One region of the Sporosarcina sp. G11-34 genome, then DNA from elsewhere that is predicted to be linked to it. Evidence: riboswitches for the same ligand, from Rfam matches in the RefSeq annotation. Region 1 holds a riboswitch; each other region holds the start of a gene.
What was found. A riboswitch is a leader RNA that binds a small molecule or an ion and turns the genes downstream of it on or off. The one in region 1 is predicted to bind S-adenosylmethionine.
Positions count from the first base shown of each region.

Region 2: another riboswitch for S-adenosylmethionine. It lies ahead of ssuE (NADPH-dependent FMN reductase); the one in region 1 lies ahead of KSU66_RS02340 (LLM class flavin-dependent oxidoreductase).
Region 3: another riboswitch for S-adenosylmethionine. It lies ahead of KSU66_RS04635 (acyl-CoA dehydrogenase family protein); the one in region 1 lies ahead of KSU66_RS02340 (LLM class flavin-dependent oxidoreductase).
Region 4: another riboswitch for S-adenosylmethionine. It lies ahead of KSU66_RS05165 (aliphatic sulfonate ABC transporter substrate-binding protein); the one in region 1 lies ahead of KSU66_RS02340 (LLM class flavin-dependent oxidoreductase).

Region 1 covers NZ_JAHNZW010000002.1:41,231-45,376, reverse strand. Annotated here, with positions in the region: gene KSU66_RS02345 (alpha/beta hydrolase) at 225-1,187, opposite strand; gene KSU66_RS02340 (LLM class flavin-dependent oxidoreductase) at 1,558-2,937, opposite strand; SAM riboswitch class I at 3,160-3,268, opposite strand; SAM riboswitch class I at 3,396-3,496, opposite strand; gene KSU66_RS02335 (hypothetical protein) at 3,924-4,070, shown strand.
Region 2 covers NZ_JAHNZW010000003.1:159,994-164,139, reverse strand. Annotated here, with positions in the region: gene hisZ (ATP phosphoribosyltransferase regulatory subunit) at 1-739, opposite strand, end outside; gene KSU66_RS04995 (histidinol-phosphatase HisJ family protein) at 853-1,650, shown strand; gene ssuE (NADPH-dependent FMN reductase) at 1,909-2,472, opposite strand; SAM riboswitch class I at 2,565-2,669, opposite strand; gene KSU66_RS04985 (argininosuccinate synthase) at 2,879-4,090, opposite strand.
Region 3 covers NZ_JAHNZW010000003.1:84,488-88,633, reverse strand. Annotated here, with positions in the region: gene KSU66_RS04645 (ferritin) at 3-512, shown strand; gene KSU66_RS04640 (exonuclease domain-containing protein) at 588-1,493, opposite strand; SAM riboswitch class I at 1,682-1,786, shown strand; gene KSU66_RS04635 (acyl-CoA dehydrogenase family protein) at 2,160-3,338, shown strand; gene KSU66_RS04630 (transporter substrate-binding domain-containing protein) at 3,356-4,146, shown strand, end outside.
Region 4 covers NZ_JAHNZW010000003.1:193,130-197,275, forward strand. Annotated here, with positions in the region: gene KSU66_RS05160 (hypothetical protein) at 187-537, shown strand; SAM riboswitch class I at 652-764, shown strand; gene KSU66_RS05165 (aliphatic sulfonate ABC transporter substrate-binding protein) at 928-1,917, shown strand; gene KSU66_RS05170 (ABC transporter permease) at 1,930-2,772, shown strand; gene KSU66_RS05175 (ABC transporter ATP-binding protein) at 2,787-3,500, shown strand; gene acsA (acetate--CoA ligase) at 3,502-4,146, shown strand, end outside.

The DNA.
Region 1 (4,146 bases):
CTCCTAATTAATATATTCTAATCCGTATACTAGTCTAGTATAGTTATAGTGAAATGAAAGGTACAAAAGACCTCTAGTCCTTTAGTTTAGAACTTCATTCTCTATTACAATACGCTATTAAAAAAGAGTGTAAAAAAAGTAACCATCCCATTTACTAGCCAGTTAGCAAAGGATGGTTACTTTTTCTATTAGTGTATTGTATATGGGTCGTTATTCACCTAACGCTACTCAATATACCGCTCAAGAAAACGATCTACCGTCATTTTATATTCATCTCCAGCCAATGCAATGGATTCACCGTGGTTTGCACCCGGGACAAGAAGGAGTTCTGCGTCACTTGAAGTATGCCGATACAAATCTTTTGTCAACTTCGTCGGAACAAATGTATCGCTTTCCCCGTGAATATACAAGATCGGGACATTCGTCTTCTCCACTTCTTTCAACGCACTCGCTTCCTTGAATGAATAACCCGCCCTAACTTTTGTTAACAGACTGGTGCTATCCAACATCGGAAATGCCGGCAAATGAAACATCCGGTTCATTTGATACTCGAATAATTGATAGACAGACTCATACGGACTGTCCGCTATAATCGCTTTTACTTGGCGAGGTAATTCTTCCCCGCTAGCCATCAAAACAGTCGCCGCCCCCATCGATAACCCATGGTAAGCCACTTCCGTATTAGGCCCAAGCTTCTCCACCAACAGATGCGTCCAGTCAATCAAATCAAGACGATCGTGCCAGCCAAACCCGTAATATTTCCCCGCGCTCTTGCCATGCCCCCGTGCATCAGGCATGAAAATATTGTAGCCCAAATCGGCATAATAATGCTGTCCAAATAGCCCCATCTGCAACGCATGCCCTAAATAACCGTGCGTTAAAACAACCAATTTATTTGTCGGCTTGTTTGCCGGTAAATAGTAGCCCGACAATTCCAGTCCGTCGCGTGACGTTAACGTAAGACGTTCAAATTCCTGATCATTTACCCAGTCGATCCATTCACCATTCAAAAACAAATCCATCGCCTGATCCGACACTTCCAAATCGGCATTGTTTTGCAAGAACTCTTTCGGTCCCCGCTTGACCGCCATCTCATATAAAATAAAGCTACCGGCGATTTGGATTACCAAAAAGACAATAGCAAAAAGAACAAGTAACCTCTTCCAATTGATTCGAATCGTACTCATTCCCCTTTACTTTTCCAACTTACAGCACACATGCTGCCTATGAATAGTATAGTAGAAAAACGAAGGAATATGAAAGAAAAGATCGCGGTTAGATGAAATTACCAGCTAGTAAGTGTCCGATATTCTATGCTAACTACAATAATTATTTACGCCTGATCTTTATTCCAAAGCAGAGGTAGTCGTATTTGATAAGTGCGGATACTTTCCAATTTTAGAAAGAAAGGAAACGTACAATGAAGTTCTTTCTAAATTCATAAAAAAATAAAAAGCTCTCTTTTAAGGAAATCCCTAAATTGAGAGCCGCTAGTTGTCTAGTAAGTACTAGTAGTATATTGTGGGTTTGTTACTTTCATATCGACCCATTTCTTTTTTAAACAGTTTGCTTTGCGATACGGTATTGTTTTCCTGCATGATGGGCTGGGAGTTGATCTCCTTTGCCAAATAGGTTGTCACGGAATGATGTACCTTCGTATTCTACGGGGACGCGACCTCTTTCTTGTAAAACAGGAACGACCAATTCAACAAAGTCTTTAAATGTACCCGGGGAAACGGCATATGCCAAGTTAAATCCATCTACACCGGCTTCATCCACCCATTTTTCCAGTAAATCAGCAACTTGTTCCGGTGATCCGACCATGGCCGTTCCCATTCCGCCGATTCCGATTGATTCGGCAATTTCACGGATTGTCCATTGTCTTTCAGGATCATTTTTTGTGTAGTTTTCCAATGCCGAACGAATTGCGTTATTTTCAATATATTCCAATGTAGAGTTCGGATCTAAACCCTCTAGATTAACGCCTGTCCATCCGCCAAATAAGGCAAGCGCCCCTTCGTAGCTGACATGCTTTTTATAATCTTCATATTTCTCCAATGCTTCTTCTTCCGTTCTTCCTACTATCGGCGTCACCATTGTCAAGATTTTCAATTCTTCAGCATTTCTTCCGATTTTTATTGCATCGCTTCGCATTCTTTCCACAGTTGTTTTCGCTGCATTCAGAGTAGGTGAACCAATAAAAATAAGTTCAGCATTTTTTGCTGCGAAGGTACGACCTTTTGTTGATGCACCTGCTTGGAATAGAACCGGCGTGCGCTGTGGCGATGGTTCGCTTAAATGCGCTCCAGGCACTTTGAAATACTTTCCTTCATGGTTAATGTCATGCACTTTTTCTGGATTGGCATAAATGCCGTTCTCTTTATCTACTTGTACGGCATCATCTTCCCAGCTGCCTTCCCAAAGCTTATAACAAACCTCTAAGTATTCATTCGCAATATCATAGCGTTCGTCATGATCCACTTGATCGTCAAGCCCCATATTAACGGCGGCGCTTTTCAAATAGGAAGTCACAATATTCCATCCTACACGGCCATCCGTTAAATGATCAAGTGTCGATATTCTCCTTGCAAATGTGTATGGATGTTCATGGCTAACGGAAGCCGTCACCCCAAAACCAAGATGTTTTGTCACAGCTGACATGAGTGGAACAACAAGAAAAGGATCGTTTACTGGAGATTGCGTTCCATGACGAACGGCGGCATCCCTTGATCCTTTATAAACATCGTACGTCCCTAATACATCCGCAAGAAATATCGCATCAAAGCGACCCTTCTCCAAAACTTTTGCAAGTTCAATCCAATACTTACTGTCTTTATATTGATGTGACCGATCTTCTGGGTGTGTCCACAGACCAGGCGATTGGTGACCTACACAATTCATTTCAAATGCATTTAAGTAAATTCGTTTTTTCCCCATTCCATATTACCTCCCTTAAATTTTCAAACAAGTTGCTTGAAACAATGACACTTTCACTTACATCAATCTCTCCCTCTCCCTACAAATTCGATGGGGGTCGCCGCCTTTACTATACCTATTTGTTTAATTGGCTTTAATCCGATAACTATCCCATTTTATCATTATCAAACAAAATGCCCTTCTCCCAAATAAGATGAGAGAAGGGCATTTGTCGTCACGCCAGTCTCATCTTTAGAATACAATGTATTCTTCTGAAATTAGCACCATGCAATACATATTGCTGGTTGCTGAGGCATCATCGGGTCAGTCCCTCTACCTCTCTTAATAAGGGGGTTGCTATTCTTTTATAAAATTCTACTCTGTTTCCAATAAAATAGATTGGTTTATTTATACAAAATAAAAACCACTTCCATAAATAAGAAGAGGTTAAAAGATTCGATGATTCGATTTCTTTACTCTTCTTATCTTCCAAGCTTTCGCTTGCTGGAATTAGCACAGTACTACAAAGTCTGTTGCCGAGGTATCATAGGGCCAGTCCCTCTACCTCTCTCGATAAGAATTTAGAATATATTCAATTGACTAACTATTACTTTAAACTATAAGGAATCTATTGTCAATGAGGATTTCTAAAACCTTTGACTTAGTCAGTAGTTATTCGTATTTTTAATTAATTCCCCCATGTCAACGACACGGTCACCCCTATATAGGACCCGTCACGTAAAAAGGAGACGAAAACTTTATTCATTATGCTCATTATTTTTTCGTTTCGCTAAATTGAGCGTAAGCGTAAAATAATCCACACCTATTTTACGCTTACCCCAAAATAATAAAAAACCCCAATTAACCGGAGTACTTTCGCTTCGGTACCTGAAACTTAATCTAGAAAAAGATTGATATGCGAAAACTACCTTAACAAAAACCGCATCCTTTTTTGTATATTCCTTTTTATGCTGGATACACTAACCTTAATAGAAAGGGTGAGAGATATGTCAGAAAGTAATAAATTTGCACGCCTTGACAGTGAACAGCTTCAGGAAATTAACGAACTTGAAAATAAGCTTGGCTTTACCCTAGTTGCTTACGATACTTCAGCGACTATAAATAGTACGACCAGTGAACCACCATCTTCATAACTTTCCCCCATGCCTTGCAGAAATGCAGGGCATTTTTCTCGTGTAAATTATTTATATTTGTTTCTAGTAGTGAAAG
Region 2 (4,146 bases), on a different contig from region 1:
TTTCATACACATTTGTCAAGTAGTTGAGTTTTTCATTCATTTTGTCCGTTAATGCAATTTTTTTCGCTCTTTCACTGACTTCTGTAGGATTTCCGTATAGAAATGGAATCATTTCAATGGCGTTTCTTAGACTGTCTTCAATCGATAACCCACGAAGAAATGCTTCGATATCTACAACGTTCTTTGCTTGAATCATCGTTTCAAGTTGTTTTAATTGAATATCGTTCAATTGGGTTTGTTCGACAAGTTCTTTGAAAAATCCTGCATGGCCGATTTCAATTTTTATATCGCCGAATCCTAAATCTCTTAATGTATGACACGCAAGAGCGATTACTTCTGCATCTGCCTCAGGTGAACTTTCACAAAAGTATTCAACACCCGCTTGCGTACTTTCAATTTCTTTTAGTTTATCGAATGGTTGGCGAAATACGTCTTGTACGTAGAAATAACGTAGTTCGGTAGATAAGTCTAAAACGTCTTCAGCCAATTTTCGTGTAATTGGAATCGTCACATCAGGCCGTAATACTAATACTTCTCCCGTGCGATCGATTATCTTAATCATTTCATTTTGATTAATGGAACTTCTTACTTTTGAATACAAGTCATATTGTTCAAATGTTGATGTTTTAATGCGTTTATATCCATATGTGAGAAAGCGTCTGTTAATCGTTTTAATAATTCGTTCCTGCTTTTCGAATTCTTTGACATTTTCGTCATTCAATTTATAATCAATATACACTTAGTAACGAACCACCTTTCAACCTTTTACTTTAACACTTTACTAGAGTGAAGTTATTTAGTACTATAATACTGAAAATGTAATATGTCAATACTATAGGGGGCTAATTTTTCATGTTTGATTTTCATATGCATAGCGACTTCTCGGCGGATTGCTCGGTTTCAATGGAAGAAATGGTTAATGGAGCCATCGACAAAGGATTAACGGAAATCTGTTTTACGGAACATATCGATTATGAATATCCCGATGATTCTATTATTTTCGACTTAGATTTGGGCGCCTACAGTAAAAAGATAACAGAATTACAGATGAAATACGAAGAACGTATTTGTATTAAAAAAGGGATTGAGATTGGTGTCCAACCCCATATTTTACATAAGTATGAGGAACTAATGAACAATCATTCGTTTGATTTTATTATTTGTTCTATGCATACAACTGAAAAAAAAGCTCTGCATTACGGTGAATTATTTAAGAATAAAACACTTGAAGAAGCATACCAAGTCTATTATGACGAATTGCTATACTGCGTTAAAAACTATAAAAAGTTTTCCGTTCTTGGTCATGTAGATCTTGTGAAGCGATATTCGTTAAAAGATTGTGAGAATAGCTTTCACGATATTTTACGCGAAATGTTCGAAGTCATTATTCCGGATGGAAAAGGAATTGAATTAAACACTTCTGGAGTCCGTTATGGAATGGCAAACGCGTTACCAAGTGAAGATATTTTAAAGCTTTATAAACAATGCGGCGGTGAAATTATTACGCTCGGATCCGATGCACATCGAGTATCTGATTTAGCCTTTCAATTTAGAGAATCACTTCAGCTACTCCAATCCATCGGGTTTAAACATATCGCTACGTTTGATAAACAACAACCGACGTTTCATGCAATAAATAGTTTGATCTGAATCAAGGATTCCCATAGATAATTATAAGTAGATAGAAAGCTTGTACCTGGATATAAAATTCCTGGGCACAAGCTTTTTCATTTTTACTTTTATTGGGTTAATGCTACCCGCTTCACTTGTTTCGCGGGATGATTTTCCGGATGTCTCCACAATCCGTGTGACTGGAACCCCGCACAATTCATTTCAAATGCATTTAAATACATTCTTTTTTTGTCATGGTTGCACCCCTACTTTCCGTGTTATGAATACATTTATTTATCAAACCAAGCTTAGCTCTAGTTTTGTTATACGTTTTTTTGTTTCAATCGCATTTATTAATTCCTGTAGTTGTGTTTGTAATCGCAATTCGCAATCTGTTTCTTTAATGGGATTATCACTATTTTCTTTATCTATCAACGAATCTACGAAGTAAATCCCTTGTGTAGAAATTCCTTTTAGATTATTAATGATTGGTTTCAAAGAAAATTCGATTGCCAGTAAATGAGCACTGCTACCGCCGACCATAAATGGCAATACAGGCTTATCCCTAAATGCATCTTCTGGTAACAAATCTAGTAGCGATTTGAGCACACCTGTAAAAGAAGCTTTGTATACAGGAGAGCCAATTATAATTCCATCCGCATTTTCTATTAGCTCGACGACCTTTTTAATCGCTGGGCTTTCGAAACGGGCGTATACTAAATCTTCAGGTGGCAAATCGGGTACTGAAATATAGTCGACAGAAAAACCTTTTTTATGTAATAAAGACTCTACAAATCTTAATACAAGATCCGTTCGCGATGTAGTTGATGGGCTACCAGATATAATTACAATTTTACTCATTTATTACCATTCCCCTCTATTTTCCTTCTATTTTTTCATAAAAAAATCCCTCTTTTCGATAGAAAAGAGGGATGAGCACATATGGGCTACTACTCTTATCTTCCAAGAAGTTACTCTTGCTGGACTTAGCACCTTCCTGCTATGCAGAGGTTGCTGAAGCTTCATCGGGCCAGTCCCTTAGCTTCTCTTGATAATTTTATGGAGTTGTTGGAATAATCATAATACGCATCCAGTACCTTTGTCAAGGATCAAAGCATATTAGATTAATAGGTTTTCTATTCCATCTATACAAACTCATTAGATGAAAATAGTAAATATGAATAAATAAGAAAGACCAATCCCCCGAATCTAGTCACTTTTAGAATGACATTGATTCGGGATATTTTTTTATATCCTTAAAGACCCTTCAGTTCTTAGCATCTTCTTTTTCTTTATGGATCATGCTGTGAATCTCGGTAGGCAAACCCCAAAGCTTAATGAAACCGACTGCTGCTGATTGGTCGAATGCATCTTCGGCTGTATATGTTGCAAGTTTTTCATTGTAAAGCGAGTTTGGTGATTTTCTCCCTTCAACGATTGCGTGACCTTTGAATAGTTTTACGCGGACTGTACCGTTTACATATTGCTGTGTGTCTTTTAGAAATGCTTCCAACGCACTTTTAAGCGGTGAGAACCAAAGTCCATCGTAAATAAGTTCTGTTAGTTTCTTAGCAACGACAGGCTTAAAGTGAGCGATGTCTTTTACAAGTGTCAGATCTTCCAACTCTTTATGTGCTTTAAGAAGAGTAATTGCACCCGGGCATTCATACACTTCTCGTGATTTAATACCGACAAGACGGTTTTCAACGTGGTCGATTCTGCCGATGCCGTGCTTCCCCGCGATATCGTTCAAGTGAAGAATGAGTTCACTTAGTTTATATTTCTTACCGTCTACACTAACGGGAACTCCTTTCTTAAATTCTATCTCAATTATTTCTGGTGTATCCGGTGCGTCTGCAATTGCAACTGTTAGGCCGTAAGCACCTTCAGGAGGTGTCGCCCACGGGTCTTCAAGAATTCCACACTCATTACTACGTCCCCAAAGGTTTTGGTCGATTGAGTATGGGCTATCAAGATTAATAGGGATAGGTATTTTTTTTTCTTTAGCATACTCAATTTCTTCTTCACGAGACCATGCCCAATCACGTACAGGTGCAATCACTTCAAGCGAAGGATTCAATGCTTTAATAGCAACTTCAAAACGAACTTGGTCGTTTCCTTTTCCTGTGCAGCCATGTGCGACAGCCGTTGCGTTTTCTTTTTCAGCAATTTCTACGAGTTTTTTAGAAATAAGTGGACGGGATAGTGCTGATACAAGCGGGTATTTATCTTCATAATAGGCATGTGCTTGCAAAGCTAGCAAAACATACTCATTTGCATACTCTTCTTTTGCATCTATTACGTAACTATTAACCGCTCCAGCTTGGATCGCTTTTTCTTGGATTTCTTTTAAGTTTTTCCCTTCACCAACGTCTAAACAACATGCAACTACCGCGTACCCCTGATCAGTTAGCCATTGAACCGCTACTGATGTATCTAGACCACCTGAATATGCTAATACTACTTTTTTGTTTGTCATAATAAATATCCCCTTCCGAATACCATGTGTATATTTATGCAATTACTAGTATTTTT
Region 3 (4,146 bases), on a different contig from region 1:
GCATGATTAGTTATAACTTAGCCGAAGCACTGAACCGCCAAATGAACAATGAGTTTGACGCAGCCCAATCCTATATGGCAATGGCAGCTTATTGTGAACATCGCAATTACGGGGGATTTGCAAACTATTATCTCCAACAAGCAGAGGAAGAACGCTTTCACGGTATGAAAATCTACAATTATTTAAATGACCGTGGAATCCAAGCAAAATTCTCAGCTACATCCGAACCAAAAATTGATTTTGAATCAATCTTGGATACGTTCGAATCTGGACTACAACAAGAAAAAATGGTTACGAAAAACTTCTATGAACTCACAGACTTAGCATGGGAAGAAAAAGAACATGCGACCATTTCATTTCTCAGATGGTTCTTGGACGAACAAGTAGAAGAAGAAGCATCTTTCGACACACATATCGAGTACTTAAAACGCATTGGTGAAGACAAAAATGCATTATTCATCTATGAAAAAGAACTTGGACAACGTCAATTTTCCCCTGAAACTGGAGAATAAGTTATAGAATTCACTTATCGAATTGAAACCGACCCTTTCGCATCCAGTGCGAAAGGGTCGGTTTTTCTATGTACGTTAAACGCCAACCATTCTCAAAAAGTCGCTTTCGCCTACAATTTGTATTGGATGACCGCTATTTATCAGCTCTTCTGTTTTCCTCATTTTTGTACTGCTAAACATCTCCGTAAAGCTTGTTAAATCATAGTCCCCGATCACTAAATAACTTGTATCTTTCGTCACGTTATTCTTGCAAATTCCACCGCATTTCACGACAAGTCGTGACGCTTCCCCACGAGTCATAGATTGCAATTTCCCTGTAAAAACAACATTCGCGCTAAATAATGGGTGCGATTCATCCATCCCCGTTTTCGAAGTTGGAGCCTTTACAGATTTCTTTCTTTTCTTTGTTCCAGCGGGTGTATACCCATCATACTTATGTACGCCAAGTTGTAAGTTATGCATATCTGATAACCCTTCGAGTGAATCCGTTTCACTATTCTCCAACGCGGCTAATGTCACTAACGCCGCTGCTCTGGCATCTTCCAATGCATCGTGATGTTTGAAGCTGATTCCTAAATAATCCGCCATTGTGGAAAGCTTATGATTGTAAAGCGAAGGCCACACCTTTTTGGAAAAAACATAAGAACAACCATACGTAAACGATGCATATGGTTCGTGAAATAAATTCAACGCATAACGCATGGCGCTCATATCGAAACTCGCATTATGTGCAATCAGCGTTTTGTTTTCAATCAATGTTTTAAATTCCGGCCAATATTCTTCAAAAGTTGGTGCACCTTGAACCATATCCTCGGTAATTCCGTGAATTTCAGTATTGAAGTACATAAACTCTTCCTGCGGATCTATGTACGTATGTATTTCTTCTTTAAGAACACCCTTTTCAACTATGACAATACCGACTGAACAAATACTCGCTCTCGAATCATTTGCGGTTTCAAAATCAATCGCTATAAAGTCCATTTGAAGTACCCCCTATCAATAATTATCCGGTCCCCTCAGTTTATCATAACGGTGGCCCATCAACGTACTAACCCGTGACTGAAAAATCACGTCTTATAATAATTTATATAATACCTATGGAAATAGTATACTTAGACTCTTGACAAGGCCAAATACATAGCTTAAAGTAAGTACCAACAACTTCATATTTCTTATTTAGAGAAGCTAAGGGACTGGCCCGATGACGCTTCAGCAACCTCTGTATCCTTGAAAGGTGCTAAATCCAGCAAGAGAACGTTCTTGGAAGATAAGAGCCGTAGTGTAAAATCGGATTCCTCTTTTCTCTTGAAAAGGGGTATTTTTTATAACTATATAGGTTGAACTAAAGAATGCGACACCTAGTTGATTGTAGTGGAGAGCGGCGACTCCAGCGGAAAAAGCGCGTCCAGGTGAGACCCCGCAGAGAAGCGAGGAGGCTCACGGACCGCCCGCGGAAAGCGTCCGCTCGGAACGGAAATCAACGGCTTGGTAAAGCAATCATCATTGAAGTCTTTCAGTATACCCAAATCGCCTCTTAACAAATTACGTTCGATTCATTTATTTATAAAACCTATTAAACAAATAGGAATTATTGAATATACTAAACGAAAGCATCTACTTTCATTTCTAAATACGAGGAGGACTATTATGATTAACTTATTTGTGAAAACGGAACAACAAAGGCAATGGTTGAAAAAGTTACATGAGAAAGAAACAAAGTTTAAAAGTTTATCGGCTCAAATTGATGAACTTTCCATCTTCCCCGAAGAGAATATTCAAGACTTAATTGACATTGGCTACACAAGTAGCACACTCCCTACAGCTTATGGCGGTGAAGGACTAAAGGTTTATGATTTGGTATTACTTCAAGAAACGTTAGCTAGTTTTGACGCAAATACCGCCCTTTCCATTGGCTGGAATCTAGGAGTTGTAGGTGAACTTTTCGAGAAAAAACTTTGGAAGGAGGAAAGCCTGAACTTCTTCGCAACAGAAGTGCTAAATGGCGCGCTAGTGAATCGCTCGGTCAGTGAAACTCAAACCGGCAGTCCAACAAGAGGAGGTCGCCCTGGAACAAATGCAAAAAAAGTCGGTGATTCTTGGGTGCTCTCTGGACGTAAAATATTCACGACTGCCTCTCCTGTATTAACTTATTTTCTAACTTCCGCATGGATTGAAGAAAAGCAAAAAGTAGGTTTCTTCCTTCTCCATAAAGATTTGGAAGGAATAACGATTGAAGAAACATGGGATGTCATTTCCATGAGAGGAACAGCAAGCCACGATCTTGTGCTCAACAACGTAACAGTCGATGAATCTAAACTTGTTGAGCTTCCCGAAACACCAAGTGGCGGTCCTATATCGAATGGTTGGATGCTTCACATTCCCGCGTGTTATCTCGGAATTGCACAAGCTGCGCGTGATTATGCGGTACATTTTGCAAATACCCATTCACCAAACAGCTTAAATGGACCCATTAGCCAATTGCCGAATGTCCAACAGCTACTAGGTGAAATCGATTTGGCGTTAGTTCAAGCGAGACATCTTCTTTATAGTGTGGCGGAAATCTATGACGACGAATCCCGCAGAGCGTTCCTGACCAATGAAATCGGTGTAGCGAAACATACAGTAACAAATTCAGCCGTTTCGATTGTCGATAAAGCGATGCGAATTGTAGGCGCAAAAAGCCTTCAACGCAGCAACCCTCTCCAAAGGTATTATCGCGACGTACGGGCGGGCTTACACAATCCCCCAATGGATGACATGACCATTAAAAAGTTAGCATTATCAGCGATTGAACAGGATAAAACAAAAAACGCGATTCACGCGTAAAAAAGGAGATTTTTATAATGAAAAATAAAAAGCTTTTAAAACTTGTAGCGCTTGGATTCGCTTTGACAACTATTTTAGCGGGATGTGGCGCGGGAGAAGCAACTACCGGGACAGATACCAATAACACGGACGTTAAAAAAGTGAAAGTTGCCTATGATCAAGCATCAAAACCAATGTCCTGGTTAGACGAAAAAGGTAACCCCACTGGCTATGATGTTGAAGTAATGAAATTGGTTGATGAACTGATTCCGGAGTATGAATTCGAATACATTGGGACAACAAGCGATGACTTACTCATCGGTGTCGAACAAGGTAAATATCAAGTCGGCGTCAAAAATGCGTTCTGGACGGAAGAACGCACGGAGAAATTTATCTTCCCAGAAGAATTCCTTGGACTAAGCAGTGCCGGACTCGTAGTTAAGAAAGAAAACGAACATATAAAAACACTGGCCGATTTTGCAAATGCTGGATTTACGCTAGCACCTATCGCTGCAAACAATGCCCAGTACACGGTCATAGACGAATACAATAAAGCCAACCCAGACAACGAAGTCAAACTCGTAGCTGGCGACGCTTTCTCAGTGGAAGTTGTGCAATGGGTAAATGAGGGCCGTGTAGATGGTGGTGTAATGATCGAAGGTCCTTTCGAAAAGAAAGTAATCGCAGAAGACGGTCCATTCCATGACTTTATAGATAACGTCGTTTACAACGAATTCGCGGTTATTAAAACTTGGCCGTTGTTCAATAAAAAAGAACAGGAATTTGCGGATGCTTACGATAAGGCTGTCAAACAGCTGAAAGAAGAAAA
Region 4 (4,146 bases), on a different contig from region 1:
CCCAAGTTATTGGCATCCTGTATAAGGAAATTAATGCTTTCAAAAATAGAGGACTAGCTTAAAGATTCAAGGTATGAAAACGCTCCGCTAAATCTTAATTGGTAAGGTCCTTCCCCATTCCTTTCTGCATATAATAATTAAAAAGAAAAAGTATTCTTTGGATAAAATGATCAAGGAGCGATGACTTTGAGGGGAAACTATCCATTATCCGGTGAAGGATTACAAAATAAAGATAGTTCACAGGATTATGGTGCTAAAATAGGACTTTTGGGTGCTGCGATATCTACATTTGGGGATGCTTTACAAACTATTGGAGGTGCAATTGCAATAGAAGAGGGTCGAATTTCCGATAAACAGCAGGAACAAGAAATAGGAAAATTACAAAGTCAAATTGATGAATTGAAAAAAGAACAATCAGAGAATAATGCGATGAGTATAGAAGTAGAGCTACTAAACAAACAACTAAAAAGAATTATTGGAAAATTAGAAATGGATGACGAATCATCTGAAAACTTCAAAACGAAAAAGAAAAAGTGAGTCATTTGATAAAGAAATTGAAAAAAGTATTTGACAATATGTATGAATATAGTATATGATAATTCCTAATGATCTAACTAATTGAAAAAACTGTACATTCAAAATTAAATAGTACTCTTATCAAGAGCGGCGGAGGGAATAGGCCCTATGAAGCCCGGCAACCAACAGGATATTTTTCTGCAAAGGTGCTAAATCCTACAGATTCAATTGGATCTGGAAGATAAGAGGAGGATTTTCTGCCCTCTTCTTAATTGAAGGGGGCTTTTTATATATCCAAATTGTAAAAAGAAGAGTTTTCATAGTATAAAACCAAGTGAACGAATAGGTAAAGTGTAGTTTGAGAATTTGAAGGACAAATTTATTAAAACTTATTATTAGGGGGAAATTAGAATGAAGAAGATTATTACATTTGTTTTATTAATTGTAGGCGCGTCGTTCATCATGACGGCTTGTTCAAATGCACAAGGGGAAGAGAAGAATAATTTAAAAAAGGTAGTTCTGGATTATGCCTATTACTCGCCTACGAGTTTAGCTCTAAAGGAGTTCGGATGGGCAGAAGAAGCTTTTGAAAAAGAAGGCATCGAGGTTGAATGGGTTCTTAGCCAAGGAAGCAATAAGGCACTGGAGTTTTTAAATTCTAAAAGCGTCGATTTTGGATCTACCGCGGGGGCAGCAGCATTGATTGCAAAGTCAAATGGATCTCCAATCGAGTCTGTATATATTTATTCGAAACCAGAATGGACTGCACTTGTAACGACGGAAGATTCACCGATAAAATCAGTTGAAGACTTGAAAGGAAAGAAAGTTGCTGCAACTTTAGGGACGGATCCATATATTTTCCTTTTACGCTCACTTCAAGAAGTAGGTCTGTCATCGAAGGACTTGGAAATTGTGAACTTACAACATGCGGATGGTGCAAATGCTTTGTTAACTGGCCAAGTCGATGCGTGGGCTGGTCTGGATCCACATATGGCAAGAGTTGAAGTTGACTCTGGGGCGAACTTATTCTTACGAGATCATGATAAAAATACGTATGGCACATTGAATGTACGATCGGAATTTGCGGAACAGAATCCGGAAGTTGTTGAAAAAGTAATCGAGGTATATGAGAAAGCGCGGAAATGGGTTATAGAAAATCCAAATGAAGCTGCTGAAATATTAGCAAAAGAGGCGGATATGAAGTTGGAAGTGGCTAAGAAGGGCATCGAGCGGAATGATTTTTCTAATCCTATTCCCGGAGATAAACAAATTGAGGCACTGGAAGAGGCCGGCGCTGTCCTGAAGTCAGAAAATGTTATTAAAAGCGATACAGATATCGAGGAATTAGTGAATGAATTAATTATTGATCGATTTGCGAAAAAAGTAATCGTAACAAAATAGGGGGCGAATTGTATGACGGTCAACACTAAAACAAACGAATTTTCGATAGAGAAAAGTGAAGAGTCTAGTAAATCACGTGCAGACTTAAATAAATTTAGAGGTCTTGCACTCGGATGGATATTACCAATCGTTCTTTTAGTCGTATGGGAAGCGACGGCACGTTTTGGCTTGATAGATTCCTATGTATTTCCCGCTCCTACAACTATTTTTCGAAAAATTCTAGAAATGGCTGAAGAAGGAACACTTTGGGGACATATCGGAATTACTTTTTTTCGAGTATTTATCGGTTTTTTTGCTGGGACTTTCGCAGCGCTCGTATTGGGTTCGATCGTAGGCTATTTCAAATGGTTTGAACAGCTTATGGATCCATTAATCCAAGCATTCAGATCAATCCCTTCTCTTGCCTGGGTGCCATTATTCATTTTGTGGATGGGAATTGGAGAATCATCCAAAGTGGTGTTAATTGCTGTTGGTGTTTTCTTTCCGGTGTATTTGAATATCGTATCCGGTATTCAAGGTGTTGATCGCAAGCTAATTGAAGTAGGAAAGATTTATCACTTTACTTCATTCCAGATTGTGCGTCGTATCATTTTACCGGCATCTCTTCCATCTTTTCTTGTAGGCTTACGCAGTGGCGTCGGTTTAGGTTGGATGTTCGTAGTTGCTGCAGAATTGATGGGGGCGAGTCAAGGGCTTGGTTACTTACTAGTTGTCGGTCAGAATACGTATTCACCTGAACTTATAATGGCAAGTATAATTTTATTTGCAATACTGGGGAAAGTAACAGACGCTCTATTGAAAGCGTTGGAAGCTCGAGCATTAAGATGGCAAGATAATTTACAAAACCAACAATAAAAGGAGTGGTCAATATGTTGGAAGTGAGACAGGCCTCAAGAACATTTAATAACGGACTTGCCGGATTCAAAAGCATATCCTTTTCTATTCAAGAAGGTGAAACCGTTGGAATTTTAGGAACAAGTGGGTGTGGAAAAAGTACACTTCTCCGGGTATTGTCTGGGTTGGATAAGGAATTTGTTGGAGAAATAAAAGTTGCTGGGGCGGGAAAACAACCGATTGGCATGATATTTCAAGAGCCTCGGCTTATGCCATGGCTCACGGTCGAAGAAAATATTTTATTTGGAAACAAAGATGTAAAAAAGGAAGAAGTACAAGAATATTTGGACCTTGTCGGGTTAACTGATTTTGGGGACTATTATCCGAAAGATTTATCAGGTGGAATGGCTCAAAGAACTGCAATCGCTCGCGCGTTGATCGGACAACCGGATGTTCTACTTCTTGATGAACCTTTTAGTGCGCTTGATGCATTCACCAAGATGCAATTACAAGATTTACTATTAAAAATTCAAAAGAAACGTTTATCAACGATGGTAATTGTTACACATGACATCGACGAAGCCCTTTATTTATGTGACCGGATCTTCATTCTTGGCGGACAACCGGGTTATCTGCAAGCTGAATTGACAGTGGAAGTTACAAAACCAAGGGATCGTGGGAGTTCATTTCTTGCGGAGAAAAAATCAGAAATACTTAATTTACTACAGATTGAAAAGGCGGTTGAGTAAAATGGCAAACAGTACAGTTATTTCTCCGAATAAGGGGAATTATAATATTACGACCGAATTACCTAAAAGGGAAGATTTCTTATGGAAAGAAGTAGAGTCGAATTTTAGTTGGTCCCAAACAGGAAAAGTAAATATGGCATATGAGTGTGTAGACCGCCATGTCGCAGCTGGATTTGGTGAGCAAATTGCACTTCATTATATTGGAGAAAATGAAGAGTACAAACTAACATATAGTGAATTGAAAAAAAGGTCTGATCAGTGGGCAACCGTGTTGAAAAAACATGGTGTGAAAAAAGGTGACTTTGTATTCGTATTTTTACCGAAGCATCCAGATTGTCATATCGCTATGCTTGCAGCAATTAAGCTTGGGGCTGTCGTCGGGCCACTTTTTGAAGCATTTATGGAAGACGCGGTAAAGGAAAGAATTCATGATTGCGAAGGAACCTTTTTAATCGCATCACCAGAACTTGTGAAACGGGTTTCCCGAAAGGAATTACCGTCTTTAACGACAGTGTTTATTACAGCTGAACCGGAACTATGTAAGGGAGATGAAATTTCTTTATTTGAAGAAGTAAGGAAGTTCGAAGTAGAAGAAAACATAATTGAATGGGTAGATCTTGATCATGGATTGAATATCCATTATACA